4 regions of the Desulfoplanes formicivorans genome follow, and region 1 is predicted to be linked to each of the others. Evidence: predicted binding sites of a transcription regulator. Region 1 holds the regulator's gene; each other region holds the start of a gene.
What was found. The regulator sigma-54, encoded in region 1, starts transcription at its own class of promoters, with help from an activator protein. The targets are predictions, from matches to a motif close to CTGGCACGGNNNNTGCTT.
Positions count from the first base shown of each region.

Region 2: a site for sigma-54 is predicted at 5,195-5,212, ahead of flgB (flagellar basal body rod protein FlgB). Genes of this name have one in related genera too.
Region 3: a site for sigma-54 is predicted at 4,786-4,803, ahead of DPF_RS05955 (OmpA/MotB family protein). Genes of this name have one in related genera too.
Region 4: a site for sigma-54 is predicted at 1,840-1,857, ahead of fliJ (flagellar export protein FliJ). Genes of this name have one in related genera too.

Region 1 is NZ_BDFE01000016.1:154,866-162,016, reverse strand. Features, by position in the region: gene DPF_RS08680 (LptA/OstA family protein) at 1-357, shown strand, start outside; gene lptB (LPS export ABC transporter ATP-binding protein) at 362-1,084, shown strand; gene rpoN (RNA polymerase factor sigma-54) at 1,244-2,689, shown strand; gene hpf (ribosome hibernation-promoting factor, HPF/YfiA family) at 2,794-3,336, shown strand; gene DPF_RS08660 (PTS sugar transporter subunit IIA) at 3,340-3,789, shown strand; gene rapZ (RNase adapter RapZ) at 3,793-4,674, shown strand; gene DPF_RS08650 (PTS sugar transporter subunit IIA) at 4,692-5,099, shown strand; gene DPF_RS08645 (PTS sugar transporter subunit IIB) at 5,100-5,567, shown strand; gene DPF_RS08640 (PTS sugar transporter subunit IIC) at 5,623-6,261, shown strand; gene DPF_RS08635 (manganese-dependent inorganic pyrophosphatase) at 6,485-7,151, shown strand, end outside.
Region 2 is NZ_BDFE01000015.1:619,877-627,027, forward strand. Features, by position in the region: gene DPF_RS07575 (FliI/YscN family ATPase) at 1-509, opposite strand, end outside; gene DPF_RS07580 (FliH/SctL family protein) at 530-1,243, opposite strand; gene fliG (flagellar motor switch protein FliG) at 1,236-2,255, opposite strand; gene fliF (flagellar basal-body MS-ring/collar protein FliF) at 2,259-3,857, opposite strand; gene fliE (flagellar hook-basal body complex protein FliE) at 3,913-4,239, opposite strand; gene flgC (flagellar basal body rod protein FlgC) at 4,252-4,689, opposite strand; gene flgB (flagellar basal body rod protein FlgB) at 4,689-5,099, opposite strand; gene DPF_RS07610 (tetratricopeptide repeat protein) at 5,452-6,021, shown strand; gene DPF_RS07615 (IMP cyclohydrolase) at 6,229-6,828, shown strand; gene hflX (GTPase HflX) at 6,825-7,151, shown strand, end outside.
Region 3 is NZ_BDFE01000015.1:223,538-230,688, reverse strand. Features, by position in the region: gene DPF_RS05970 (Na(+)/H(+) antiporter subunit D) at 1-1,559, shown strand, start outside; gene DPF_RS05965 (complex I subunit 4 family protein) at 1,630-3,144, shown strand; gene DPF_RS05960 (NADH-quinone oxidoreductase subunit N) at 3,147-4,574, shown strand; gene DPF_RS05955 (OmpA/MotB family protein) at 4,864-5,598, shown strand; gene DPF_RS05950 (motility protein A) at 5,601-6,485, shown strand; gene DPF_RS05945 (ABC transporter substrate-binding protein) at 6,646-7,151, shown strand, end outside.
Region 4 is NZ_BDFE01000004.1:55,143-62,293, reverse strand. Features, by position in the region: gene DPF_RS00550 (response regulator) at 1-639, shown strand, start outside; gene DPF_RS00545 (MotE family protein) at 749-1,324, opposite strand; gene fliJ (flagellar export protein FliJ) at 1,377-1,829, opposite strand; gene DPF_RS00535 (metallophosphoesterase family protein) at 2,153-3,418, shown strand; gene DPF_RS00530 (YhaN family protein) at 3,415-6,927, shown strand; gene DPF_RS00525 (XdhC family protein) at 6,953-7,151, shown strand, end outside.

The DNA.
Region 1 (7,151 bases):
TTCAGGATCTGGTCCGAGAAATTGATCATTTATCTTGCCGAGAATGAAACATCCACTTCCACGGCCACCCCGGGCAATGACCAGCCGTCCCAGGATCTTTCCAATGTTGAAAAGATTGTGGCCCTGAACAATGTCCGGTTGGAAAGTCAGGGCAAAAAAGGGTTCTGCGGCAAGGCCATCTATTTTCAGCAGCAGGAGATGTTGCAGATGGAAGAAAGTCCCCGCCTTGAAGACGGCAAGAACACCATCAGCGGGGAAATCATCAAGCTGTATACGCGGGATAATCGCAGCGAGATCATTGGTGGCAAAAAACGGGTCGAGGCCATTTTCTTTTCCCGCCCCCAACAGACGAAGTGATACCATGGCGATTCTCAGGGCTCATGATCTCGTAAAAATTTTCGGCAAGAAACGGGTTGTCAAAGGCATCACCATCCAGGTTGAGGATGGTGAGGTTGTCGGTCTGCTTGGTCCCAATGGTGCCGGGAAAACCACCACCTTTTACATGCTTGTTGGAATCATTCGGCCCAATGGGGGCTCGGTGTTTCTGGGGGACCAGGAAATCACCCGGTGGCCCTTGCATCAGAGGGCCAAAAGCGGCGTCAGTTATCTGCCCCAGGAAAGTTCCATCTTCAAGAAGCTGACTGTTCGCCAGAATCTGATGATCATTCTGGAATACACGGGCCTGTCCAGGAAAAAGCGCAACGAAAAAGCCGATCATCTCCTTGAGCAATTGGGTATTACCCGCCTTGCCCATCAAAAGGCAGCCTTCTTGTCCGGAGGAGAACGCCGACGCCTGGAGATTGCTCGCGCCCTGATTCAGGACCCCACCTTCATCCTTCTTGACGAACCCTTTGCCGGTATTGATCCCTTGGCTGTGGAGGATATCCAGCAGATTATCCGTTCCCTGCGGGAGTTGGGTATTGGAGTGCTCATTTCGGATCACAATGTCCGGGAGACCCTCAATATCTGCGATCGTGCCTCCATTGTGTATGATGGGCAGATCATCCTTGAAGGAACCCCTGACGAGATCGTCAATAATCCCAAGGCGCGGCAGATTTATCTTGGAGAAGATTTCACCCTTTAGATGATTGCAAGGGGTTTGCTTCTGTGGCACAAGGAAAGTGCAGGCAAACTTGAATGATCCTTTTTTCACTTTATTGAAATAATTCATAACATTTTTGCAACCTTTCTTTAGCCGGGCACTCTTTGACGCCCGGGTAGTCCTGCCTCGACGAGAATACTTATGGCTCTGGAATTACGACAAAATCTCAAGCTCACTCAGCAGCTGGTCATGACCCCTCAATTGCAGCAGGCGATCAAGCTTTTACAGCTATCGCGGGTAGAGCTGCTGGACGTGATTCAGGAAGAACTGCTGGAAAATCCCATGCTCGACGAACAAGGTCAGGGCGAAAACAAGTCCGAGCAGGAGAGCAATCAGGAGGCCGAGACCAAAGGACAGGATGACAAGAAGGAATTGGCAACTGAGGAAAAAGATTTCCTCAAGAATGCCGAATGGGAAGATTATCTGGGAGATTTTTCCAGTACCACCCGACAGGTTCAGGGGTATGAAAGTGAGTCCCTGGAAGAGATCAGTTCCTATGAAGGCCGCGTTTCGGCCAAGCCCTCCCTTGAGGGTCATCTGCTCTGGCAGCTCCATCTTTCCGATATAGACGAAGAAGATTGTCGCATTGGTGAGATGATCATTGGCAGCCTCACCTCTTCCGGATATCTGGCCGCCAGTGTGGAAGACCTTGCCCAACAGCTTGGGGTATCGGAAGAAACCGTGGAGCGGGTGCTTGGGGTTGTCCAGCATTTTGACCCCGTTGGCATTGCTGCCCGCACGGCCAAGGAGTGTTTGCTCATCCAGCTTGATGCTGTTGACGACCATGATCCCATCCTCAGGTCCCTTATCGAGGATCATCTGGAAGACATTGAGCAACGCCGGTACAAGCCCCTTTTGCGCAAGTTCAAGCTCGCCAAGGACGATCTCAAGGAATATCTTGACGTCATTACCGCCCTGGATCCCCTGCCCGGTGCCAGTTACGGATCTTCCACCTCGGTTTATGTCAGCCCTGATGCCTACGTGTACAAGTATGACGATGATTATATCATTGTCCTCAATGACGATGGTTTGCCCAAATTGCAGCTCAACCCCTTTTACATGGAGACCATGCAGGGGCGGACAAGCAAGGAAGACTCATCCTATCTTCATGAAAAAATGCGTGCTGCCCAGTGGTTGATGAAGAGTCTGCAGCAGCGTCAGCGGACCCTGTTCAAGGTGGTGGAAAGTATCGTCAAGTTTCAGCATGATTTTTTCGATTACGGACCCACACGCCTCAAACCCCTTATCCTCAAGGATGTGGCTGCTGATATTGACATGCACGAGTCAACGGTCAGCCGGATCACCACCAACAAGTACCTGGCAACACCTCACGGTATTTTTGAACTCAAATATTTTTTCAACAGCGCATTGGATCTGGACGACGGGACCCAGGTGGGTTCGGAAAGTGTCAAGGTGGCCATCAAGAAGATCATTGAAGGAGAAGATCCCAAAAAGCCGTACAGCGACGAAAAAATTTCCAAAATGCTCAAGGACATTCTTGAGGTGAATATTGCGCGCAGGACCGTGGCCAAGTACCGTTCGGCCCTGAATATTGAATCGTCTTCCAGGCGCAAAAAATTTTTCTGATTCTCCCAGGGCTTTTTCCGGAGTACAAGGAAACTTTCTTGGAGCCGTGTTTGGGACGGCATACATGTGTTGTCGTGTACCCACCTTTATCCAGGAGGTATTCTATGAATATGAACTTCAACTTCAAGAACTTCGAGCCTTCAGATCATCTGCGCGAGTATGCCAAGGGTCGTTTTGGCAAGATTGCCAAGTATGTCCCCAATCCGGATAACGCTGATCTCCAGGTCAATCTTGAAGTGGAAAAGTTTCGTCATCGGGCAGATGTGGTCCTCACCGGTGACAACCTCCGATTGTCGGCCAACGAGCAGAGCGAAGACATGTACTCCACGGTGGACCTGCTCCTTGACAAGCTCGAGGCCCAGGTGCGCCGTGTACGCGACAAGGGCAAGAAGGTCAGGAAAAAGGGGGCAACCGGCAGATTTGATGTCATCAGTTTTTCCGATGAAACGGAACTCAAGGGGCAAACCCCGACTATTGTCCGCTCGGACCGTTTTTCTCCCAAGCCCATGGGCGTGGATGAAGCGGCCATGCAGCTGGACAGCCTCGAAGATGATTTTTTGGTTTTTCTCAATGCTGAAACAGAACGGGTCAATGTGATCTATCACCGCAAAAACGGAGATTTCGGTCTTATTGATCCTGGGATTTGATACATGAAACTTGCTGATTTTCTCGATGATGCATGTGTAATCGCTGACTTGCAGGCCAGGACCAAGGAGGAGGTCCTGGCCGAACTTATTGAACCCCTCAAGGCAAGGTGGCCCGAACTTGATCAGGAAAAGATACTTTCGGTTCTTCTGGACAGGGAAAAGCTCGGGACAACGGGGATAGGTGACGGCATTGCCATCCCTCATGGCAAGATGGAGGGGATCCAGGAGGTCGGGCTTGTTGTTGGTCGCAGCCTCGAAGGACTGGATTTCAACGCGCTGGACCACAAGCCCTGCCGTATCTTTTTTCTGGTGCTGGCACCGGAACATGTGGCAGGAATGCATTTGCGGATCTTGGCCCATATTTCCCGACTCCTTCAAGATGTTTCCTTTCGGCAGGCATTTCTCAATGCGTCTGACAAGATGGCCTTGTGCAACCTCCTCAAGGAGGCGTAGCCTGTGAGTTCGATCACACCCCCTGTTGTCATTTTGACCGGTTTGTCCGGGGCAGGCAAAAGTACCGCTCTCAACGTGTTTGAAGATCTCGGTTTTTTTTGTGTCGATGGTCTTCCGGCAAGCATCCTTACCGCCCTGGTCACTCTGTTTGCTCAAGAAAAAAACAGCAAATACAGGGGGATTGCCTTGGGTATGGACCTGCGGCAACTGGATTTCATGGACCAGTGGCTTCTTGCCCGGGAAGAACTGGACAAGCTGGGGGTCGTTCCCAGGATTCTTTTTATTGAAGCCGCAACCAATGTTCTGCTGCGTCGTTACGCCACAACCCGACGTCCCCATCCCCTTGAAAACCGCGTGGCCGGCCTGGAGCAGGCCGTGGCCATGGAACGGGAAATCCTGGCTCCCATTCGGGAACAGGCCGATCTTGTAGTGGACACATCTGCGTATTCGGTCCATGATCTGCGCCGAATCATCCAGGAACATTGGACCGTTTCCAGGGAGAGCGCCTCGGGTTTACGGGTTCATCTCATTTCCTTTGGATTCAAATACGGTGTGCCGGCGGAAGCAGATATCGTGCTGGATTTGAGGTTTTTGCCCAATCCGTATTTTGATGAAAAATTACGGCCCTTTTCCGGCAAGGATGAGGCCGTGGCCAAGTATGTTTTTGCCCAGGACGTTGCCCGGGAGTTCTTTGAAAAACTCCAGGGGTTTCTCCTTTTCCTGTTGCCCTTATATGCCAAGGAAGGGCGCTACCGTTTGACCATTGGTTTTGGCTGTACGGGCGGGCGTCATCGATCCGTGGCTGTGACAGAGAAAATGTTCACCATTCTTCGTCAAAAAGGGTTTGTCGTTTCCCTGGAACACCGTCATCTTGAATTAGGCTAGTCGGGGAGTATGCTTGAATGATTGGTATCGTATTGGTAACCCATGGTGTACTGGGCGATGTTCTCCTTGAAACGGCAAGGACCATTGTGGGAGAAACGCCGTATTGTCAGTGTGTGGGCATTGATATTTCAAAAGGCATGGACGCCATTCTCGCCGAAGTTAAGGATGCGGCCAAGGCCTGTGACCAGGGCCGCGGTGTTTTGGTTCTGACGGACATGTTTGGTGGGACGCCGAGTAACATCAGCCTTTCGCTTCTTGTGGCCGGAAAACTGGAGGTCGTTACCGGGGTCAATCTTCCTCTTTTGCTCAAGGTCCTGGCCCATAGAGATCTTGAGCTGCACAAGCTTGCCTCTGAAGCCAAGTCGGCCGGTAAACAGGGAATTCTTGTGGCCGGTGAAGTCTTGCGAAGGAGGGTGGAGGGATAAATGCTCTGGGTGAGGATAGATAATCGACTCGTGCACGGACAGGTCATCGAGACCTGGCTCCCCTACACCAAGGCGCGAACCATTATCGTTATCAACGATGAACTGGCCGACGACATGATCCGTCAAGAAATCATGCATCTGGCCATTCCTCAGGATATCTCCCTTGTTTTTTCCAAGGTGGTCAAGGCCGACAAGGCCATTGCCCAGGCCCGTCAGCTCCGGCACAATGCATCCATTCTGCTCCTTTTTTCCACCTGCAATGACGCCAAAATCGCCTATAATCACGGCGTAACCTTTTCCCAATTGAACATAGGCAATCTCCATTATGGTCCAGGGAAAAAACAGATTTGTGATCATGTTGCCCTGGGGGCCGAAGATATTACCTGCCTGAAATTTTTTTCCAAACAGGGAATCGAGCTTGATTTCAGGTGTGTCCCCACCAAACCAGTGCAGGTAGCAGCATGGTAGGTTCCCACGCATACATCGTTATGGTCCTTGGAGCAGGGAGTTTTTTTTTGCCGTTTTGTCCCTGTTCAGATTTTGCGTAAGTGTTCAATTGCTGTCCCGGCCCCTTGTTGCGGGTGCCTGCTGGTCCCTGGTGACCGGTTCCTGGTCAACCGGTCTGGGCGTGGCCTTTTTTTTCGAGCTTCTCTGGCTTGATTGCATTCCTGTGGGCACCTTCATCCCGCCCGCCTCTCTTTTCTCCACCATTGCCTCCCTGACCCTTGTGCACGTGCTCGGTCTGCAGCATCCCAGTGAAATTTTCATGGTGCTGGTAGCCACGACCCCGTTTGCGTCTTTCATGTCCTGGCTCGAAGCCAGGCAGCGTATGTGGCAGAACAGGGAATTCAATCTTCTCGTGGTGGCGACGCGCCGGGGCAATGCGAGTCTCTTTGCCCCGGAGAAGTTTATCCGCAAGGGGATCGTGCACACCTTTCTGATCCAGGCTGTGGCCTGTCTGGGCATCCTTGCTCTGCTTCACGTGTTGTTGGGCTATGCTCTTGAACATGTGCACATTGTGCCCTGGGTGTCATGGCCGATCCTCTGGCTCATAGCCAGCCTTGGTGGTGTTATTGCCATGCGATTTCGCAATGCCCATTTGTACATGCTGGGAGGCATTGGTCTGGTGGAGCTGGTTTTGTGGTCGGGATTTTTTGTGTAAACAATGAGGGTGGACCTGTCCGGTCCGTGATCAGACAAGGGTGGTGACCGGGATTGTCGGACAGGACTGCAGGTGGAACCAGATCAAAATTTGTGAAATTTTTCTCCAATAAGGACTTGGCATCCGTGAGGTATTGTGATATTTAGCACAAGCGTTCTTCATGCATTGGAATCCATTCCTATTGAAGCAGTACATTCTTTTCTTTCATTTGAGGAGGTTAATCATGGCAGTGTATGTATTTGGTCACAAGAATCCCGATTCTGATACCGTTTGTGGTGCCATCGCCCTTGCCGACCTGCAGAGCAAGCTTGGCGTGGAAGCTGTTGCCGTCACCCAGGGAAAAATCAATCCCGAATCTGCCTTTATTCTGGACAAGTTCGGTGTTGCCGTTCCCGAGGTCAAGACGTCCTTTGCCGGCGAAAAAGTGATGCTCGTGGACCATTCGGATCTGGCCCAGAGCCCCGACGATCTCAAGGAAGCCGAACTCCTCGGTATTGTTGACCATCACAAGCTTGGCGACGTGACCACCCCCAATCCTCTGGAATGCTGGATCTGGCCTGTTGGTTGTTCCTGTACCGTAATCAAGGCCATGTACGATTTCTACGGCGTGGAGATCCCCAAGAACATCGCAGGGCTCATGCTCTGTGCCATCCTGAGCGACACCGTCATTTTCAAGTCCGCCACCTGCACGGACAAGGACAAGAAGGCTGCTGAAGAACTGGCCAAGATCGCTGGCGAATCCGATCTTCAGGCCCTGGGCATGAAGATGTTTGAAGTCAAGTCCGCCATCAAGGGTACGCCCATGCGTGAACTGGTGGAACGTGACTACAAGGATTTCGACATGAACGGCAACAAGGTCGGCATTGGTCAGCTTGAACTGGTTGATCTCG
Region 2 (7,151 bases), on a different contig from region 1:
ATGAGGGTGCTCTTGCCCACACCCGACCCGGCCATGATGCCCACTCGCTGGCCTTTGCCAAGGGTGAGCAGGGAATTGATGGCCCGGACGCCCACATCCAGGGGTTCTGTGATCCTGGGTCGTTCAAGGGGATTGGGTGCTGCGGTGTACAGAGGATTGAATCGTGCCGGAGTAATGTGTTCCCTCTTGTCCAGAGGATGGCCAAAGGCGTCCAGGGCATGGCCGAGATACCGGTTGCCCACGGGAAAGACCGGGGGAGAGGGGGCGTTGCGGATCAAACTTCCGGGTTTGATGCCGCGCATGTCATCATAGGGCATGAACAGGACCGATCCGTCCCTGAAGCCCACAACTTCGGCAGGTATACCCTCGGCGTTGTGCCCGTATTCCGGGAGCAGTTGGCAGATGGAGCCAAGGGGTGCCTTGATACCCTGGCCTTCGGCAACAAGCCCCACAACCTTGTTCACCTTGCCGTATGACTGGGCAGGGGAAAGGTCCGACAGGAGATGCATGGCGGCCTCGGTAGACAGGTTCACTGTTCGTCCTCCAGGGAGATCTGATCGACGATTTCCCTGACCAGGGCAAAGCGGGCATCAATAGTGTTGTCGACCATGCCGTTGCTGCTTTCGATTTTCAGGCCGCCTTGTCGGATTTCTGGCGAGGCCTTGACGATCCATTGTTGCAGGTCGGGAAATGTAGCGACGGACTGGGCTACAAGATCGTTCAGCAGTGACTCGTCTTCGGGTGCACAAAAAAGGGTGATGCGTTCCCGATTGTCGATAAGGGTCAGGGCTTCATTCAGGAGATGGTCGAGAATAGGGACCCGGTCAGTGGCTATCTCCATACTTACGATTTTTTCCAGGGCCGTCTTGAGAAGTAACGACATGTCCCGGCAATATTCGGCGCGAACCGTATCCTTGTAGGCGTGTAGTTCGTGCAGGAATCCATTGAACTTGTCGGAAAGTTTCCGGCTATGGCTTGCCAGTTCTTCGTGGGCCGTGGCCATACCCTGTTCATATCCCTGCTCGTGGGCCTGTTGCTTGATGGCCTCGGCTTCGGCCATGGCCTTGGCAATGATGTCTTTGGCAGCGGCCCTTGCCCTGCTCTTGACGCGCAGGGTGTATTCCTCTTCCATCTCCTGGGTGAACCTGGCCGAATCATGGAGAGGCGCTAAGGGATCATTGCCTTGGGCATTGAGTCCCATAACAATGCGTCCGGTCCGAAATGGTTTGGGGGTGCTAGACAAGGACCTCGCCTCCTCCCTTGCCAGGGATGGCAATTCGACCTTCGGCCTCGAGCCGTCTGATGGTCTTGACAATGCTCTGCTGGGCCGATTCCACTTCAGAGAGTTTGACCGGGCCCATGATTTCCAGGTCTTCCTGGATCATGGTGGCGGCCCGTTCGGACATGTTGCTGAAAAATTTAGTCTTGAGCTCGTCCGAAGCGGTCTTCATGGCCAGGCCCAGTTCCTCGTTACTGATTTCTTTGAGTACTTCGCGGATGGCCCTGTTGTCCAAGCTGGTGGCGTCTTCGAAAACAAACATGAGCTGTCTGATCTCATCTGCCAGGGAGGCCGAATCTTCTTCGATTTCCGTGAGGATTTCCTCTTCAGTACTATGGTCGATGGCATTGAGAATTTCGGCCACTGCCTGGACTCCACCCACGTGTTTGCCTTCCTTGCCACCAATGGCAATAAGCTGATTTTGCAGAACCCTGTCCACTTCCAGGAGCATGTCCTCGGGAACCGCTTCGAGTTTGGCCAGGCGCATCATGACTTCGGCCCTGGCACCAGGGGACAGGTGCTGGAGAAGCTCGGCCGCATTGTCCGGGGGCAGATGCCCTGCGATGAGGGCCATTGTCTGGGGATGTTCGTTGCGCAGGATCTGGGAAAGAATCTTGGGGCTGACATTGTTCAACTCCTTGAAGGGTGTCCTGCCCAGATTCAGGTCCAGGGAGTCCAGTACATATTTGGCCGTGTCGGGATCAAGATTTTCCGTAAGCAGTTTTTTGACCTGGGAAGGACCGGCAATGAGCATGTCCTTCTGGATGAGCATGGTTTCGTTGAATTCTTTGAGGACTTCCTGGGCCATTTCCTTGGAAATGGTATCCATTTCCACCATGGCCTTGGATATGGCCGTGATTTCATCCCGTTCAAGTTGCTTGAAGATCGTCGCCGCGAGATTTTTGCCCAGGGCTAAAAGCACGATGGCTGCTTTTTGGGGGCCGTTTAAAGCTGCAGCATTCTCCGGATTTGCCACGGATCAACCTCCCTTGGTAACCCATTTTTTGATAACCTGCACCGCCTGTTCCATGTTCTGATCAACCAATTGCGCGGCATAGGCCCTGGCATCGCTGATTTTGGTCTGATCTTCAATGTCCTGCATGACTTCATCGTCCAACCCTTCGGCTAGAGCCATACGGCCTTCACCCTGGGGCAATTCCTCGGTCACGGCCATGTCCTCGCCCGAAACCTTGGGCTTGATAATGGTCAGGATGACCGGTCTGACGATGAGCAGAAGGAACAGCAGAACCAGCAGAGCATTGAGCAGTGGCTTGCCGATCAGTTTGAAATAGGTGGAGACCGTATCACTGATGGTGGGCACAGGCTCTATTTCGGGCTTGCCAAAGGAGATGTTGGAAACCTCGATGGAGTCGGCGCGTGTTGCGTCAAAGCCCACGGCTTTTTCAACCAGGCTGCGGATGCGGTCCATTTGTGCCGCCGACAGGGGCTGATAAACGTATTCTCCCTGCTCATTGCGTTCGTAGGTTCCATCTACAATGACAGCCACGCTCAACCGGTCGATCTTTCCTAGCGGGGACACCGTGTGCTTGTCCACCTTGTTGATTTCATAGTTGATGGTCGAGGTGGTCCTTGATGTGGATTGTGAAGTGCCTGTGGCCTTGTTGGGGGCGGCCTGGTATTCGGCTTCAGGAACCCCTTGTTCGATCATGGAATTGCCCGAACTCTCTTCCTCGCTGCGCTGTTCGCTGCGTATCACGGAACTGTCGGGGTCATAGATTTCTTCCCGGGTATTTGTCTGGCTGAAGTCAAGATCCGCAGCCACCCGGGCAATGACTCTGTCCTGCCCCACGATGGGCGCGAGCATTTGTTCGATGCGCTGTTCCAGATTGCGTTGCAGGTTCTGCTGGTACTCGAATTGCGTGCTGGTCAGGCCGATGCCTTCTTCAGCCTTGGGCTGGTAAAGGACCTGTCCCTTGGTGGTGGATATGGTAATATGTTCGTCTGTCATGCCCTCCACGCCGGTTGTCACCAGATTGACAATGCTTTGTATTTCCTGCCTGGAAAGGGTGGTTGAGGGCTTCATTTTCAGAACTACGGATGCGGATGTGGGGGCCTGATCTTCGATGAACAGGCTTTTGTCCGGAATGACCAAGTGCACCCTGGCCGAGATGATATCCGGATATTCGGCAATGGTCCGTGCCAGTTCTCCCTGCAGGGCGCGCTGGTAGTTGATGTGCTGGATAAAGTCGGTCTGTCCGATCTGGGTTGTGTCGAAAAGTTCAAAGCCCACACCCTGGCCGTGTAGGGTACCGGCTCCGGCAAGAGCCAGACGGAGATTGTAGACCCTGTTTTCTGGGACCAGGATGGTTGATCCGTTGTTTTCCAGCTTGTATTTGACGTGTTCTTTTTCCAGAAAGGCCACCACCCGGGAGGCATCTTCCTGGTAGAGATTGGTATAAAGAACCTTGTAGGACGTCTGGTTAAGCCAGAAAAGCATCAGCAGGAAAACGACGATGACGCTGACACACAGGCCGGTGACAAGAATCCGTTGGGCCATGGAGCTTGTGGACCAGAAGGATGTGATCTTTGATACTGTTTTTTGCGCAAGGGGATGCATGGTCTCGACTCGGTGAAAAGGGGTTCAAATGGTCATTTTCGGACGTTGCAGGCACCTAGAACTGCATTTTTACGAGTTCCTTGTACCCTTCGAGGACCTTATTGCGTACCGCCGAGGTCATGCGCATGGCCATGCCTGCTTTCTGCAATGAGATCATGAGCTCATGGACGTTTTGTCGTTCTCCCGAGGCAAAGGACTTGATCATGGCGTCCTTGGTTCCTTGCAGGTCATTGACCTTGCCCAGGGATTCTTTGATGGTATCGGAAAAAGAGCGGGTGCCGCCGGTTTTCTGGGCCATTCCCGAGGCTTGACCGGCAGTCTCCTGGGTCCCGTTGGTCAGGGGATTGGTATAGGCCTTGAGGGCCACTGGATTGATAGCCATGAACCATTCTCCTTATTTGCCCAGTTCAAGGGCCTTGTTAAACATGGTTTTTGTAGTGGAAATGGACGTTGCGCACGCTTCGTAACTGCGCATGATGGTCATCATGGAGGCCATCTCCTGGACCACATTGATGTCCGGATAATTGACATACCCGTCTTCCCCGGCATCAGGATGCCCTGGATCATAGACACGCCTGAAGGGACGGGGATCATCGCGTATGTCATCCACTTCCACGCCATGTAATTCCCTTGTCAGGGCGTTTTTCATCTGTTTCTCAAAGGTCGGTTCAGCAGGCACTGCCTTGAAGGATATTTCCTTACGGCGATAGGGGAGCCCATCCGGCCCCTTAGTGGTATTGGCGTTGGCCAGATTCATGGACACGACGTTCAGGTGGGTTCGTTCGGCCGTGAGTCCTGAGGAGCCAATGTCTATGGCGGTCATGAAATCCATTACTTGCTTGCCTCCTGAATAGTGGTTTCCAGTCCATCAAAGCTTTTTTTGAGCACAGTGGCCATGGCGTTGTACAAGAGTGTGTTTTTGGCCATGCGGGACATTTCCTTGTCTAGGTCAACACTGTCTTTGCCCTGGACGATCTGAGGGTTTAATTCTTTGATTAAGGTTCCCTGGCAGGACTCAAAAGCAAATGGTGTTGGCAGGTGATTGGAAGATGTCCGTGTCATGCGTTTTTGGGGGTCAATCTGAAGGGCCTCTTGGAGCTCTTTTTCAAACTCAAGTCGCCGTTCCTTGTACCCCGGGGTATCGATGTTAGCGATATTAGCAGCGACAACATTTTGACGTTGCAAACGCAGGTCAAGGACCTTTTCCGTCAGATTCATGTGTTGAGCAAAGAGTGATTTCATGGTTGTTTCGAGTAAAAAATCTTTGGATGGCAAATGGTTGCAAGGATGATACGCCTCTATTTTCCTCGCCCGGATACGCTGTATTGTTTCAGGCCAAGCAACCTTTGTTCCAGAATGTCCTGCAGTTTCTTATTTGTTTTTAATTTAAGAATAAATTGTCCGGCATGATTTGTGCATTAAGCTGGGCGCCGGTATGCTTGATCAATTCTTTGGCACAAGGTTTCTTATCCGGACAGGGGGTACCCCTGTCCGGACTGTCGGAAAATGCAAGCTGACCGGAGGAAAGGAAGTTGGCCCAACCATCATGTTCCAAGCCATGGGCAAGCGCGCAATCAGCCAGGAGGGAAAAACAATGAGCAGTCATTTGGATTACGAAATCAATAAGGAACTCGGCGAGTGTTACCTGTTTATGGGAGAACTCGACAAGGCTAAGGATTATTATGAAAAAGCGGCCCAGAGTAACGGCATTCACCCTGATCCCTATCTGGGTCTGGCCACCATTGCCGTGCAACAGGGCGAGCTGGACTCGGCTATGGAGATGTACCGAAAGGCCGCATCCATAGAGCCCGGGGACAAGGCCCTGGCAGGCATGGGACTTATTGAAATGGAAACCGGCAATACAAATCGGGCGTTTGAACTTTTTGCCCAGTCCCTGGAAAAGAATCCCGAGAATATGATAGCCCTTTTCGGGGTGGTCCAGTTGGGACATGTCTGTGACAGGCTCGAAGAAGTCATTCCCTTTCTTGAAACCTATCTGGCCATTGACCCCGCCAAGCATGAAGTCAGATATTCCCTGGCCGGATGTTTTTTTGCCCTGGGCAAAAAGGACATGGCCGCAACGCATCTTCAGACCATTCTGGCGGCCGATGCAACCCACAAGGATGCCCGGGAGCTGCTTAATCAGCTGGAAGAAGAGGTCTAAACCGCCCTTTTTCGGACAGAGGACCCTTTATTGACAATAGGCACCATCACGTCTTGCGCGAATGTAAGACGGGATGGTGCCTATTGTCTTGCCTATTGCTGCGGTTTCTGGCAATCACCCCCATGATCAGTGGTCTGATCACATGGTGCACCGGTCCGTTGGGAGCGGTGCGGTCACAACATAACAGGATGCCAAGCGAGGAATAGAATGGAACTGCTTCCGATCAGGCGCGCGCTTCTCAGCGTGACGGATAAATCCGGGCTGCCCGAACTGGCCCGTTTTCTGGTGGACAATGGCGTTGAACTGGTTTCCACGGGGGGGACCAGAAAGATGCTGGCCGATGCCGGTCTTCCGGTCACCCCGGTCAGCCAGGTGACCGGATTCCCGGAGATCCTGGGCGGCCGGGTCAAGACCCTGCATCCCTGCATTCACGCCGGAATCCTGGCCGACAAGGACAACCCGGATCATCTGGCAACCCTTGAGGACAAGAAGATAGCACCCTTTGATCTCATCTGTGTCAATCTGTACAATTTTGCCCAGGCGGTTTCCCAAACCATGGATCTCAAGTCCGCCGTGGAGCAGATCGACATTGGCGGACCCACCCTGCTTCGGGCCGGGGCCAAGAATTTTCATTCCATGACCGTGCTTCCGGACATTGCCGATTATCCCGCCTTCATGCAGGAGCTGTCGGCCCATGACATGAAGGTTTCCCTGCCGTTCAGGCGGGCCATGGCCGTGAAGACCTTTTCCCTGATTTCCGCCTATGATCGCATGATCGCCGACTATCTGGGGAGGGACGACCTATAGCCTCCAAACTCAAGGGAAATCTGACCGGGCTCAAGCCCGGTCAGATCAAACGGCTGACCCGGCTGTACAACCGGAGGTTTCCGCCCCGGGGAGGGTACTTGCTGGAACAGGCGCGGGAGCTGGCCCTGCTCAGCCAGGACATTTCCCGGCAGATCGGTCTGGTCATTGATCGCAAGGGACGGCCGGTCATGGTTGTCATTGGCGAGCATGATGCCATGCTCATTCCCGAACTGACCGGTTTCCGCACCAGTGCCGGCCGGCTCCGGGGGGTCAGGTTCTTGCTGACCAGGTTCGGGGACGCGGTCATCACTCCGGAAGACCTG
Region 3 (7,151 bases), on a different contig from region 1:
TCATTTTTGCCCATGTTTTTGCCATTGAGGCGTTGATCGGGATGATTTTTGCCATGCACGTCAAGGACAAATACCAGCATATTGCCGCAGCCTTGTACGTGGCCGGAGGCTTTGGATGCGTGTTTTCCGGTGACTACGTGACCCTGTTTCTGTTCTGGGAGCTCATGTCCGTGGCCTCCACCTTTGTCATCTGGCTGGGCAGGAACAAGCGTTCCACCCAGGCGGGTTTCCGATACTTCCTCTTCCACACCCTGGGCGGTCTTTTTCTGCTGGCCGGACTGCTGTTGCGGTACGGGGATCTGGGAACCTTTGCCTTTACCGCGGTTCAGCCGGGTTCGGCCCAGCTTTATGACTGGCTGATTCTCCTTGGCTTTTGCGTCAACGCTGCGGTTGTTCCCCTGCACGCCTGGCTGCCTGATGCCTATCCCGAGGCAACCGTGACCGGTGCCGTGTTTTTGAGCGCCTTTACCACCAAGACGGCTGTATACGTTCTGGCCCGTGGTTTTTCAGGATTCGAGATCCTCGGGATCATGGGTGTGATCATGACCATCTACGGTGCGGCCTACGCGACCATTGAGAACAATGCCCGGCGTATTCTCGCCTATCACATTGTTTCCCAGGTGGGCTACATGGTGGCTGGTATCGGTATCGGTACGGCCATGACCGTCAACGGTGCCTGTGCCCACGCTTATGCCCACATCCTGTACAAGGGGCTGCTGTTCATGGCTGCCGGCTGCATTCTCTATGCAACAGGCACTGCCAAACTGACCCGCTTGGGCGGTCTGGCCTCCAGGATGCCACTGGTCATGTTCTGCTACATGGTTGCTGCTGTTTCCATTTCCGGATTTCCCCTGTTTAACGGGTTCATCTCCAAAAACATCACCATTGCCGGAGCTGCCATGTCCCATCACACCTGGCTTGCTCTGGGCATGGAAATCGCTGCTGTTGGTACCTTTCTTTCGGTTGGCATCAAGCTCCCCTATTTCGCGTTCTGGTCCAAACCCGAGTACACCGGCGAGGTCAAGAAATTGCCCGCCAACATGTATGTTGCCATGTTCATGGCCGCCTTCCTGTGTTTCTTCACGGGTGTGTATCCCCAGGCCTTGTACCGGCTGCTGCCGTTTCCCCTGGATTATCATCCCTTTGCCCCCTGGCAGGTGCTGGCTTCCCTGCAGCTTCTGGGATTCACCGGGCTTGGCTTTTACATCTGCCGCAAGGTCATAGCTCCCCACGAGGGGCGGAATTTTGATTTTGATTTTCTCTATCGCATCGTGGGATGGATCGGGCTGTTTCTGGCCAAGTATCCTGTTGCCCTTGTGGATTCCTGGTGGACCTCCGTGTATCGCAAGGTGGGGCTTGCCGGACTTCTGGACATGGCCCGCGGCTCTTCCCGGTTTGATGCTTCGACCATTGACGGGGTGGTGGACGGAACAGCCACTTCGGTTGTGGGGATTGGAGGTTTTCTGGCCAAACTCCAGACAGGCAAACTGTCGGATTATGTGGGCCTCTCCGCCCTGATTGGCGTTGGCATCATTGCTGCGGTCTATTTCATCCTCTAACACAAACATGGCATCAGACCCACGGCCGGGTGCGTTCCTGGCCTCAACCATCTGATCGGAGTCGGCATTCATGACCCTCACGAGTCTTATCGTCTTTCCCCTTGCGGTTTCGTTTCTTCTGGCCTGGTTGCGTAACGACCGGACGATCCGGCTGGTCACCCTGGCAGCCGGTTTCGTGGAAATGGCCCTGGCCTTTCCGCTCATCGGGTTCGACATCCACGCCACGGGTTTCCAGTTCGTGGAGCAGGTTCCCTGGGTTCCCCAATGGGGGCTTTCCTATTACCTGGGCATTGATGGAATCAGTCTGCTCATGATCCTGCTGACCATTCTGCTTCTGCCCCTGTGTGTGCTCTGCTCGTGGAACTACATTGGCAAACGGGTCAAGGAATTCCACATCTGCATGTTGCTAATGATCGCGGTGTGCATCGGGGTTTTTGCCGCCCTGGACATGGTTCTGTTCTATGTTTTCTGGGAAGCCATGCTCGTGCCCATGTTCCTGATCATTGCCGTATGGGGCGGCCCCAGGCGCAAATACGCTTCCATCAAGTTCATCGTGTACACCCTGGCCGCAAGCACCCTGCTTCTGGTGGCCATCATTGCCTTTTATTTCCAGACCGGAACCTTTGCCATTCCTGTCATCATGGAAAGCGAATTTTCCTTCAGGTTCCAGTTCTGGGCCTTTTTGGCCCTGGCCCTGGCCTTTGCGGTCAAGGTGCCCATGTTTCCCTTTCACACATGGCTTCCGGCCGCCCATGTGGAGGCGCCCACTGCCGGTAGTGTATTGCTGGCATCTGTTCTTCTGAAGATGGGCACCTATGGGTTCTTGCGCTTCTGCCTGCCCATGACTCCTGATGCTTCCGTGTATTTTGCTCCGCTGATGATCGCCATTTCCATTGCTTCCATCATTTATGGCGGTCTGGTTGCTCTGGGGCAGAAGGACATGAAAAAGCTCATTGCCTATTCTTCGGTGGCTCACATGGGGTTTGTCACCCTGGGAATCTTTGTTTTCACCACCCGGGGGATTGAAGGCGCGGTCTTTCAGATGCTGAACCATGGTATCACCACGGGCGCCCTGTTCATGCTCGTGGGGGCCATTTATGAACGAACTCACAGTCGGGAGATTGCCGATAACCTTGGTCTGGCCAAATATCTTCCCGCGTATATCGGCTTTTTCGGATTGTTTTCCATGTCATCTCTGGGTTTTCCCGGAACCAACAGCTTTGTGGGCGAGGCTCTGGTGCTGATCGGAGCCTTCCAAAACAACGTCATTGTCGGTGCTCTGGCCATTCCCGGAGCCATGCTCGCAGCAGCCTACATGCTCAGATTGCTGCAGAAGCTCGCCTGGGGTGCTCCTTCCGCAGGTAAGGAATTGCCTGATCTGGACCGTCGCGAGTGGGCCTATATCCTGCCCCTGGCTGTGCTGGTCCTGTATCTTGGTCTGGCCCCTACCCTGACAAGGCTGACCATTGACGCGTCCATTCCCAAAACCATCAAGCGGGTGCAGACCGTGTTGCAGGATAAGCGACCCGATCTGGTTACCCACATGTCCGTCTCCATCCCGATGTCCCGCCAAGGAGTGCAGTAACGATGACCAACTCCCCCATGATTTCCTTCATTGTCACCCTCGGCCCCGAGCTTTTTCTGCTTCTGTTCATTGCCGCCCTGTTTCTGGTTTCAATATGCAGACGTGAAACCGAAAAAACCGAATGGATCGCATGGACCTCTCTGGTGGGCGTTCTCATCGCTTTTGCCGGATTGGGTAGTCAGGGCATGTTTTTCGCCGATGCCTACCGGGTTGACGGATTGTCGCAGTTTTTCAAGCTGGCCATTGCCGTGGGCTTCTGCATCACGGTGTTCAACGGCAAGAAACTTCCCGGAGTGGAACCCTTCAAGCGTACGGATTACTACCTCATGCTCGCCCTGAGCACCTGGGGGCTCATGCTCCTTGCCAGTGCGGTGGAGCTGATGACCATGTTCATCGCCCTGGAAATTTCCTCCTACAGCCTGTATTCGCTCATTTCCCTGCGCAAGGGGGACAAGCCGGCGGCCGAGGCAGCCATCAAGTATATCCTGTTTGGAGCGGCAGCCACAGCCATTTCCCTGTTCGGCCTTTCCTTTATTCTGGCCTGCGCCCACACCTCGTATCTGGGCGAGCTGACCGGCAAGATCTCCATGGATTGTCCCATCGCCATGATCGGAACGACCATGTTTCTGATATCCTTTTTTTACAAGCTGGCCCTGTTTCCCTTTCATTTCTGGTGTCCTGACGTGTACACGGGAGCCACCAACGAGACAGCCGCGTTTGTGGCCACGCTGCCCAAACTCGGCGCTGTTGTGGCCCTGATCCGGATCACCAATCTGGTTTTGCCGGGTGTTGCCATGACCGACGTCCTGGCCATCCTGGCCGCCCTGTCTATGACCTATGGCAACCTGGCCGCTCTGGCCCAGAAGGACGTCAAGCGCATCCTGGGGTATTCCGGTGTGGCCCATGCCGGGTACGTGCTCATGGGACTTGTGGCCGGAACAGCCAGCGGACTTGCTGCAGCCGCTTTTTACGGATTGGCCTACGTCTTCATGAACCTGACCTGCTTCTGGGTTATTGCCCGGATCTCCCCCACCGGTGAAAATCTGGAACTGGAGGATCTGTCCGGCATGTACAAGTACGCGCCAGCCTATGCCCTGGCCCTGGCTGTCGGGGCCTTTGCCCTGGTGGGCATGCCCCCGACCATGGGATTTACGGGCAAGCTCTTTCTGTTCACCTCCCTGTGGGGTCATGGGTACGATTGGCTGGTCATTCTCGGGGCCATTAACACGGCCTTTTCCATCTTTTATTACCTCAATCTGGTCAGGTACGCCTACACCCGTGAGGCACAGTCTCCACGGACCATTGACCTTTCCCCCGGAGCCAGGCTCACTGCCTTGGGACTGGCAGGAATCGTTCTGGTTCTCGGGTGTATCCCCTCAAGCGTGTACCAGACCGCTTTGGCCGCCACCCGTTCCATATGGGGGGTCTAGCTCCCTTGTAGCGAGCAGGATTGATTACGTGGCTACCACCTAACTTTTGTGGCTGCGGGTGATCAGCACACATTCTCAACCGGCTCTGCTTCATCCGCACCATCTTCCTTGCCCTTGTGCTTCATGAACGCCCTGAGGCGTGATTCCCTTGTACGGAATCACGCCTCTTTTTTTGGCGGATTAGCGGCAGGTTTTGCCTGAAGATCTGAAAACGGCACTGTCCTTGCTCTGTCGTAGGTGTTTATGGCGCAACAGAATTTTGACTCTTTTTTCCATTCTGTAGGATTTCATGTACAAGCCTCGCACTCCCTTGACGCACCATGAGGAAACCATGGCCGGGTTGCTCGATCAGAGCCCGGATCAGGGCTCTGATCCCGGTTCCTGGTCGGTTCCCTGGTCGGACCTGATGATGACCATGTTCATCCTTTTTGCGGTTCTGTTTGTCTATGCCAGCGCCAAGCGCGATTTTTTTCGAGAGGTAAGTGAGGCCTTGACTGGTTCAACTCAGGATGTACGTCAAGAACTTGACCGGCCCGAGTCCCGGGTCGCAAAGGTGCGGCCCGTGCACCGGGATATTTCCGCCGGTGTGGAGGCAAAGACCGCTCCCAGCTTGCGCTTAGGCGATGAGGAACAGAGCCAGGACACGCCGGATCGGAAGGCTTTTTCCCTGGAGAAGCCGCTTCTTTTTGACCATCTTTCAGACAAGCTTGAGCCCGAGGCCCTTTCCCTGCTGCAGTCCATGCTCCCTGTTTTGCAGCAATCTCATTTGGACGTGGAAGTCATCGGGTATACTGATGGGATGCCCGTGCATACCCCGACCTTTGCAGGAAATTGGGAACTGGCCATTGCCAGGGCCATGAGCGTTGCCCATTGGCTTATGCATGAGGGCGGTATTGCGCCCTCGAGGATCACGGTGAGCAGCCGTGGAGCCAACGATCCCCGGGTACCCAACACGTCCCGGGCCAACAGAATCCACAATCGACGGGTTGAGATTTTCTTGACCAGAAACCGTCAGGGAACATGATCATGACCAGAAAGAACTTTTATGGAGCGGCCGTGTGCCTGTGTATCTTTTTGATGGCCTTTGTGTTCATGGACAATGGGCTTGCCTTTCTGAATCTGAGCGGGTTGGCTGTTGTTGTCTGCGGCACCCTCGGCGCCATTTTTTTGAGTCATCCTTATGATGCTTTGATCAGGGCATTCAAAACCTGCAAACATATCTACACCACAACCCCTCCCCCGCCAGCGTCCATTGTCCAATCCCTGCTGGAGCTGTCCATCAAGTCCCGCTGTCACGGCCTGTTGAGCCTGGAAAAGAGTGCGGGCAAGCACGGCGTCGCGTTTCTACGCAATGGACTTGAACTCTTGGTTGATGGGTACTCCCAAGAGGAAATCCGGGAAATCCTGTCCATGGAAATGGTTTTTTTCAAAAATCGTCGTCAACAAAGCGAAGTCATCTTTCGGAACATGGGGCGTATTGCCCCGTCTTTTGGGGTGGCCGGAAGCGTGATCGGGCTCATCGGGATGCTTTCCGGACTCGGTGATACCGAGATCATCCTGCAGACCATTCCCATGGCCCTGACCTCGACCCTGTACGGGATCGTTTTCAATCAGTTTTTTTGCACTCCCCTAGCCGAAAGTGTTCGTGGCAGGACCAATGACGAATTGCTCAACGCCTCGATCATTCTTGAGGGAGTACTGGCCATCAGGAAGGAACAGCATCCGCGCAAGCTGGAAAAGCGCCTTGCCTCGTTTCTCGCTCCTGCCGAGCGGTATGCTACAACCCGTGATTTTCAGGCCATTCGCCAGAAGTACATTCGCATGGTACGCACGCGCCACCAGGAAGAAACAGCGGACCTGTCCGGACCATCTGCCGTGACCTCGTTGCACACGGTCCCAACCCGGTCCTGACAGGGGTCCGGGTTGGTGCGTGTCCTAAAATTGTAGGACAACTCTGCAGTTAATCCGTATTCGAAAAAATAAAGCCGCTTGTTTTCAGTATGTTGGAAACAAGAGGCTTTTGCATTTTTTTTCGTTGCTTCTGTCAGACAATACGGGCAAACTGACCACCATGCCATGTTTCGTTTCCCGTTTTCTTCAGGTCTTCGTGATCAGCGTGTCCATTGTAGGCGTTGTCGCTTATTCGGCGGTTTCTTGGGCCGGAAAAAACGACAAGGTGTTTCGGGTCTTTGTGGTCCACAGCTATGGCCCTGATCATATCTGCGGGGCACCGCAGTTTCGCGGCATTGAACGGGCTTTGACCGAACGCCTTGGCAAGGGGCGGTTGGTTTTCGAGCATTTTTATATGCTGACCAAGACGCAGTACATAACCCCGGACGAGATTCGGCAACGGGGTGATCTTGCCTTGCGGGCCATCAAGGACTTTGATCCCGACCTGATCATGACCCTTGACGATAATGCCTTTCGTACCGTGGGCCTTGATCTTGCCGGAGATGCAACTCGCCCCGTTGTCTTTTCCGGGCTGAACAACCCTCCGGAAGTTTACAACCAGACGCACAGGTTCATGCAGTCGCGTTCGTATCCGGGCGGAAATATCACCGGAATTTACGAGAAGCT
Region 4 (7,151 bases), on a different contig from region 1:
TTGCAGGACCAGGTTGCCGAGCGCACGCGCAAGCTCAACAAGACCCTAAGCGATCTCAGGCGGGCCTTTGACGACATCGTTCATGTCATCTCCCTCACCGGGGAGATGAAGGATGCCTATACGGCCGGCCATCAGCAGCGGGTGTCGGAATTGGCCACAGCCATTGGCCGGGAAATGGGTCTGCCCTATGAAAAGGTGGAGACCATCCGTCTTGCCGGAATGATCCATGATCTTGGCAAGATCGCCATTCCTTCGGATATCCTGGCCAAGCCAACACGGTTGCGGCCCACTGAATTTGCCCTGATCAAGGATCATCCCCAGCTTGGATATGATATTATTTCAACGGTGGATTTTCTGAAACCGGTTGCCAACATCGTGTTGCAGCATCATGAGCGCCTTGATGGCGGCGGGTATCCCAACGGCCTGAAGGGGGATGAGATTCTCCTTGAGGCCAGGATCATAGCTGTTGCCGATGTGGTGGAGGCCATGTCCTCCCACAGGCCCTATCGGGCGGGGTTGGGCCTTGATATCGCCCTGGGAGAGATCGAGGCCAATGCAGGGCGGTTATATGATCGTGACGCAGCAGCCGCGTGTTTGCGACTTTTTCGGCAAAAGGGGTTTGTTCTGGAAAAGGAATAACCCCTTTTATTTGTACCTTGGTGACCGGTGCCAGTGAAAACGCCGGGTTGAATGCTGTTGTGTGCATTCAACCCGGCGTTTGTGCTGGTCTGCCAGTACGGCAGGTTGACTACTCGGCAAAGGGAATCCGCAGATCCGTCAACCGTTCCGAGAGCAATGCCGCTTTTTTGGGAGTGACATAGGAAAGGATTTCGCCAGCCTTGCGGCCGCGCATGCCCGACAAAATTTTGACGGCAATGTCTTCTTCAAGGGATTCCAGGACCAAAGCGGCCTGCTTGGCTTTCATGTTGGAATAGACATCTATCAAGTGCTTGATTTTCTTGTTTTTCATGACGTCAGCCTCGTCAAGCATCTTGCGAATACTGTCCTGAATCTCCTGGGCCTTGCGCAGTTTGGCGTCCAGGATTTTTTCCAGACGGCGCAATTCTTCTTCCTTGCGGTCGAGGGCCTGTTGTTTTTCACGCAGTTCCGTCCATTTCTGCAGGGCACTGCCAAGATCTTCCTGCTGGGCTGAGCCTGGCTTGGTGGTCTCAGGCTGGCTGCCGGACTTGGAATCCGTGTTGCTGGACGAAGCCGTGCTGCCCGGTTGGGTTGTCTGGGGGGGCTGGGCCGCCTGGGCCTCCACCACCCGGGTCGCCTGGATCCGGGGCAGAAACGATCCGCTGGGGGCGAACCAGTGGTTCATCCCGTAACAACCCAACAGGAAAAGCTTGATCAGGCCTACGGCAATCAACGCTTCAAACAGTCTGGGGACCCGCTTTGTCGAAGCGGAGGGTGGCTGTTTCGTCGAATTCCTTTTGTTCAAGGGCTCGTTCCTTGTTTGCATGTTCTCTGGCCTGGTTTGTTTTGAGTTTTTCAAGAAGCTTGCGGTCTCTGGCGCAGGCGATGAGGTGCGATCGTTTTTTTTCCACGTCCCGGGCATATTCCCCCAGAAGTGTCTCTGCCTGTGCACGGTCTTGCTCAATGCGTTTCTTGTAGTTGCCCCACAGCCACAATTCGGCCTGGGTCATGCTTTGCTGCTGCATGAACTGGGCATCACAGGTCTGCTGTTGGGCCATAAGCTGCCTGACCAGTCGGCCCTGATGTTCATAGCGAGTCTTGGCTTGGGAAAAGGCCAGCTGGGCCTGCTCTTCCTGCTGGAGACGATACTGCAGGATGGATGCGAGTTTGAAGACAAAAGACCGACTCATGGGCAGCTCCAAGCTGGTTTCATGCCAAAAAATCTGTGAGGCCCGTTGTTGGACAATGAATGTGCCTCATTACATGAAGAGAGGTTCTCCGAAAAGGCCGCCTTTTGTCAAACAGACCGTACACAATCAGATGAGCACTGACTTTCCGGAGCATTTTCGGGTCATGGTCGGGAGGTGCTCTTCATGAATGGTGCAGGGGATCATCCTGGCATGTCTTGCAAAAAAATCCTTTTGGGACCAAGTTGCACCGAGTGGCGATACGGCTGCCTGAAGGGAAAAGAACCCCCATGTCCTGAAAACAGTATGCAGGTGATGAGGTCATCATGTTGAAATTCATTCATGCCGCAGACATCCATCTGGACAGCCCTCTTCGAGGTCTGTCCAGATATGAGTCGGCTCCTGTTGCCTCCATTCGCAATGCCTGTCGAAGGGCATTGGAAAATCTGGTTGATCTGGCCATTGAGGAACAGGTTGCTTTCGTGCTTCTGGCCGGGGATCTGTATGATGGGGATTGGAAGGACTACAGCACGGGCATTTTTTTCAGCCGTCAGATGGGGCGTCTTGACCGGAAGGGTATCCGGGTCATTGGTGTGGCCGGCAATCATGATGCGGCCAATACCATGACCAGGGCCCTGGCCGCTCCGGCCAACATGACCCTGCTTGCTTCCCGCAAACCCCAAACGGTTGTGTTGGATGAGTGCAATGTGGCCATCCACGGCCAGAGTTTCAAGGACCGGCATGTTCAGGACAATCTGGTGCGCGACTATCCCGCTGCCCGGCCCGGCATGTTCAACATCGGCCTTGTGCATACCAGCCTGGATGGGCGTGAAGGGCATGGCGTGTATGCGCCCTGTTCCCTGGATGACCTGCGGGCCAGGGGGTACCAATACTGGGCACTGGGACACGTGCACAAGCGGGAAATAGTGAGCAATGATCCCTGGGTGGTGTTTTCCGGATGCATTCAGGGACGGCATATACGGGAAACCGGCGACAAGGGGTGCATGCTGGTCACGGTGGAAGATACAACCGTTATCGGGGTTGAACCTGTTGCCCTGGACGTCTTTCGCTGGGCGGTATGCCCTGTTGATTTAAACGAGGCCCATGATGCAAACGAGATAAGCCAGCGCATTCGTACGGCCCTTCAGGAAGAACAGCGCCATGCCCAAGGACGACCCCTGGCCGTGCGGGTTTGCTTGCAGGGCGCTACCCGGATGGCCGAGGAACTGGCCGCGCGATCCCATACGTGGCTGCAGCGGATCCGGATGCTCGGGGCGGAGATCGGAGACGGCGATATCTGGGTGGAGCGGATGCAACTGGCAACTTCTGAGCAACCCGATCGGGAGACCCGCCGGGACGAAGATTCCGGTTTCGCGCATATGCTCAATGAAATCGAAGCCACGCCCTGTGATTTTGAAGCCATTCCCGGGGTGGCTGCTGTTGTAGACGAATTGGTGCAGAAACTTCCCGTGGAGGCTGTTGACCCTGATTCGGGATGTGATGTTCATGATCCCGAAACCGTGCACCGGCTGGTGGATGAGGCCAAGCAGCTCCTTGTGGGACGATTGATGAACATGGGAGGAAAAGGATGAGGATCGATCGGCTGGACCTGATCGCCTTTGGCAGATTCTCGGATACCTCCCTGGATCTCTCCGGGGGCGAGCAGGGACTCCATCTTATCTACGGGGACAACGAGGCGGGAAAAAGCACCTCTCTTCGGGCCCTGGTTGCCTGGTTGTTTGGTATCCCTGCCCGCACCAGGGATAATTTTAACCATTCCAACGCCCAATTGCGTATCGGGGGCCGGCTTCGGTTGACCAATGGCCGGATTCTGGAATTCGTGCGCAGGAAGGGCAACAAGGGAACCATGCTCGATCCCGCAAGTGGTGAGGCCCTGGATGAGGGCCTTCTTGCCTCTTTTTTGCCCCAGGGCATTGATGAGACCCTGTTCAAGAACCTGTATGGCATTGATCATGATCGGCTCGTTGCCGGAGGTCGGGAACTTTTGGATCAGTCGGGGGATGTGGGCCAGGCGCTTTTCAGTGCTGCTGCAGGCACGGCAGGACTCAAAAAGGTGGTTGCCGACCTGCGGGCCGAAGCTGAAGACCTGTTCAAGCCCAGGGCTTCGACCAAGGTGATCAACCAGGCCCTGATCCGCTACAAGGAGGCTCGAAAGCAGCTCAGGGAGGCCACGTTTCCTGTGGCCGAGTGGAAACGGCTGCATGCGCAATGGGATGAAACCCTTGGGCAGATCCGGGAGGTTGAAGAGGTTATCCGCGGTTTGAGCGAGGAAAAGAGCCGACTGGAACGTCTTCTCCGGGTCAAGGGGGCCCTGGCCGAACGTCGAACCGTTATGCAACGTCTTCAAGAGCTCAGGGATGTTCCCCTGTTGCCGGAACATTTTGAAGAAGACTGCGCCCTGGCCAGAAAAGATCTGAGCACCGGAGAAAAGGATCGCAACAAGGCCCTGGCCAAACTGGATCAGCTTGAACAGGAGGTCAGGTCGTTTCATGTCCGGCAGGATCTGCTGGATCATGAAGCCGAGATTGTCCGCCTGTTCAAGGCCATGGGTGCCGTGGAAAAAATTCATGAAGACCGACCTGGTCTGGCCGCCCAGCAACGGCTTTTGCGCAATGAGGCCAGAGCGCATCTCAAGAGCGTTCGTCCAGATATGTCCCTGGATGCTGCTGATCAGGAGTTGCGCCCCCTTGTGGGGAACAAGAAATGGGTGGCGACCCTGGCCAGCAAGCACGAGGCGCTGGTCCAGAAAGAGGAGAGCGCCAGGAATCTTGTGCAGGAAATTGTTGATGAACGGGACGCCCTTTCCAGGGAACTGGCAGATATTCCAACGGTCCACCTGGATGTGCGGGAAGTAAAGGCTGTTATTGCCGCTGCCAGCAAGGCCGGGGATCTTGAACCGCGTCTGGACGATACGGAGCAGCGGGTACACGAAGCACAGCAGGCATTGGAAACCCTTTTTGCCTCGCTGGGTCGGTTTGCCGGAACCATGGACGAATTGGCAGCTGTTCCTCTGCCTGTCAGTGAAACCCTTGATATGTATGAAAAGAGGTTTGAAGACCTGCACGAGACCCGCAAAGACGTGCAGACCCGGCTTGGGGATGCCCAAAAAGAACTCAGGGGTGTGGAACAGGAACTGGGGGCCCTGCTGCTGCAGGACCATGTTCCGACCATGGAGGATCTGAATACAGCACGGGCTGTCAGGGACCAGGGCTGGGATCTGGTCAAGGGCCTGTACATTGAACGCCGCCAGGATATGGCCCAGGCCGTCAGCGCATTCGCGTCCTCGGGTGATCTTCCCCAAACCTATGAAACGTATGTTTTGCAGGCGGACACGGTTGCCGATGCCCTGCGTGCCGGTTCGGATCTGGTTGCCAAGCGGGCGAATCTGGAAATGAGAAAAAAGGAGCTGACGACTCGCATTGACGATCTGAGCGGAGAAAAGAATCTCCTTCAGGAGGCCGAGACACAACTGGCAGCTGCCTGGCAAGGGCTCTGGCACCCCCTTGGCATTGAGGCGGGCACGCCCCGCGAGATGAAGCAATGGCTCCTTAGAGTGGAAAAAATGATCGCCGACATGAAATCGGCACGTGTCGTGTCCCTGGAGGCCCAACGGCTCAAGGAGGAACTGAAGCGGCACAAGGAAGCGGTCTCCCGGCAGATGCTCCTGCTTGATCCGAGTTGTTCCCCCCGGGATATGGGGCTGGCCGCCATGATCGCCTGGTGTGAACAGCGGATTCAGGGTGTGGAAACGGATATGGCCCGGAGAAAGCAAGTGGAAGCGTCCCTGGACAAGATAGATCGCCGCATGTCCCGGGCCCGGGAAGCTCTGAAGGCTGTGGAGGCGGAGCAGGCCCGGTGGCAGGAAGAATGGACCCAGGCTGTTCAGGGGTTGGGCGTGACCCCTGATGTCCATCCTCAGGTCGCCCTGAACACCCTTGATCGGCTGGAATCTTTTTTCAAGGCGTTTGACGAATCTAAGACCCTTGGCAGGCGGCTCTTTGGCATGGACCAGGTGGAACAGGAATTCGAAGACAGTGTGCGCGCTCTGGCCCAACGTGCCGGATGGGATATAAGCGGTCAGAAGGCAACAACCTTTGTTGCCCAGCTCAGCAAGGACGTGGCCCAGGCGCGTGATGCCCGGGGTGCTCTCAAAAAAATCACCAACCAGCAGCAGGAGCTCCGCCAAGAGCTTCAAGATGCCGAGATCAGCATACGCGCTGCCCAAAAGAAATTGGCAGAGCTCCGAGAGCGTGCCAACGTCAGCCGGGATGAGGACCTGGAACAGGTTGGCGAGATCTCCCGCAAGCGGAACCTTGTTGCACGCCTCGAGCATCTGGAACAGGAATTGGCCCGCAACGGGGATGGGCTGAGCATTGAGGCTTTGGAAGCCGAGTATGCACAGGCCCGGGTGGATGCCTTGGACGCGGAGTTGGATAAAATATGTCTGACCCTTGAGGAGTATCAGCAAAAGCGGGATGAGCTGCGTGATGCGCGCCAGGCCCTGCATACAAAAATGCATGCCAATGACGGCAGCTCCTTTGCGGCCGGGGCCATGCAGGATGCCCAGGAACAATTGGCCGTGATCACTTCCGGAGTCGAGGAATACCTGCGGCTTCGGATTGCCGAGCGTATGCTTGAGCAGCAGATCGAGGCCTATCGCAAGGAAAATCAAGGACCCCTTTTGGGACGGGCTGGTGAACTTTTTGCCCGCTTGACCCTGGGATCCTACGCAGGCCTTCGTGATGAACTGGACAGTTCGGGCGCGCCGGTGCTTTTGGGCATCCGTCCCAACGACGACGAGGTGCCGATCGACGGGATGAGCGAGGGAACCAGGGATCAGCTTTACCTGGCCCTGCGTCTGGCCACGTTGGAGAAACATTTCGGCAAGGGCGAACCCATGCCCTTTGTGGTGGACGACATTCTTGTGGGGTTTGACGACAGTCGCACACAGGTCGGCCTTGAAGTTCTTGCGGATCTGGCAGCTCAAACCCAGGTTCTGCTGTTTACCCACCACAGTCGGGTGCTGGAATTGTCCCGGAAGATCGACGTGCCTGCCGGGCTGTTTGTGCACCGTTTGTAAGGACGGGCTGCACCAGGGAGATGATATGCAGCATTTTTTTCAACAGATTGAGGAACGCTTGGCCAAGGGCGAGCCGGTTGGTCTTGCGATCATTGTGCACCAGAAAGGCTCGACCCCCAGGGATGCCGGGACCATGATGGCCGTGTTTGCCGACGGGGCGATTGCGGGAACCATTGGCGGCGGATTTGCCGAGGCCGAGGTCATGGAAGCTGCCCGGGAGCTTA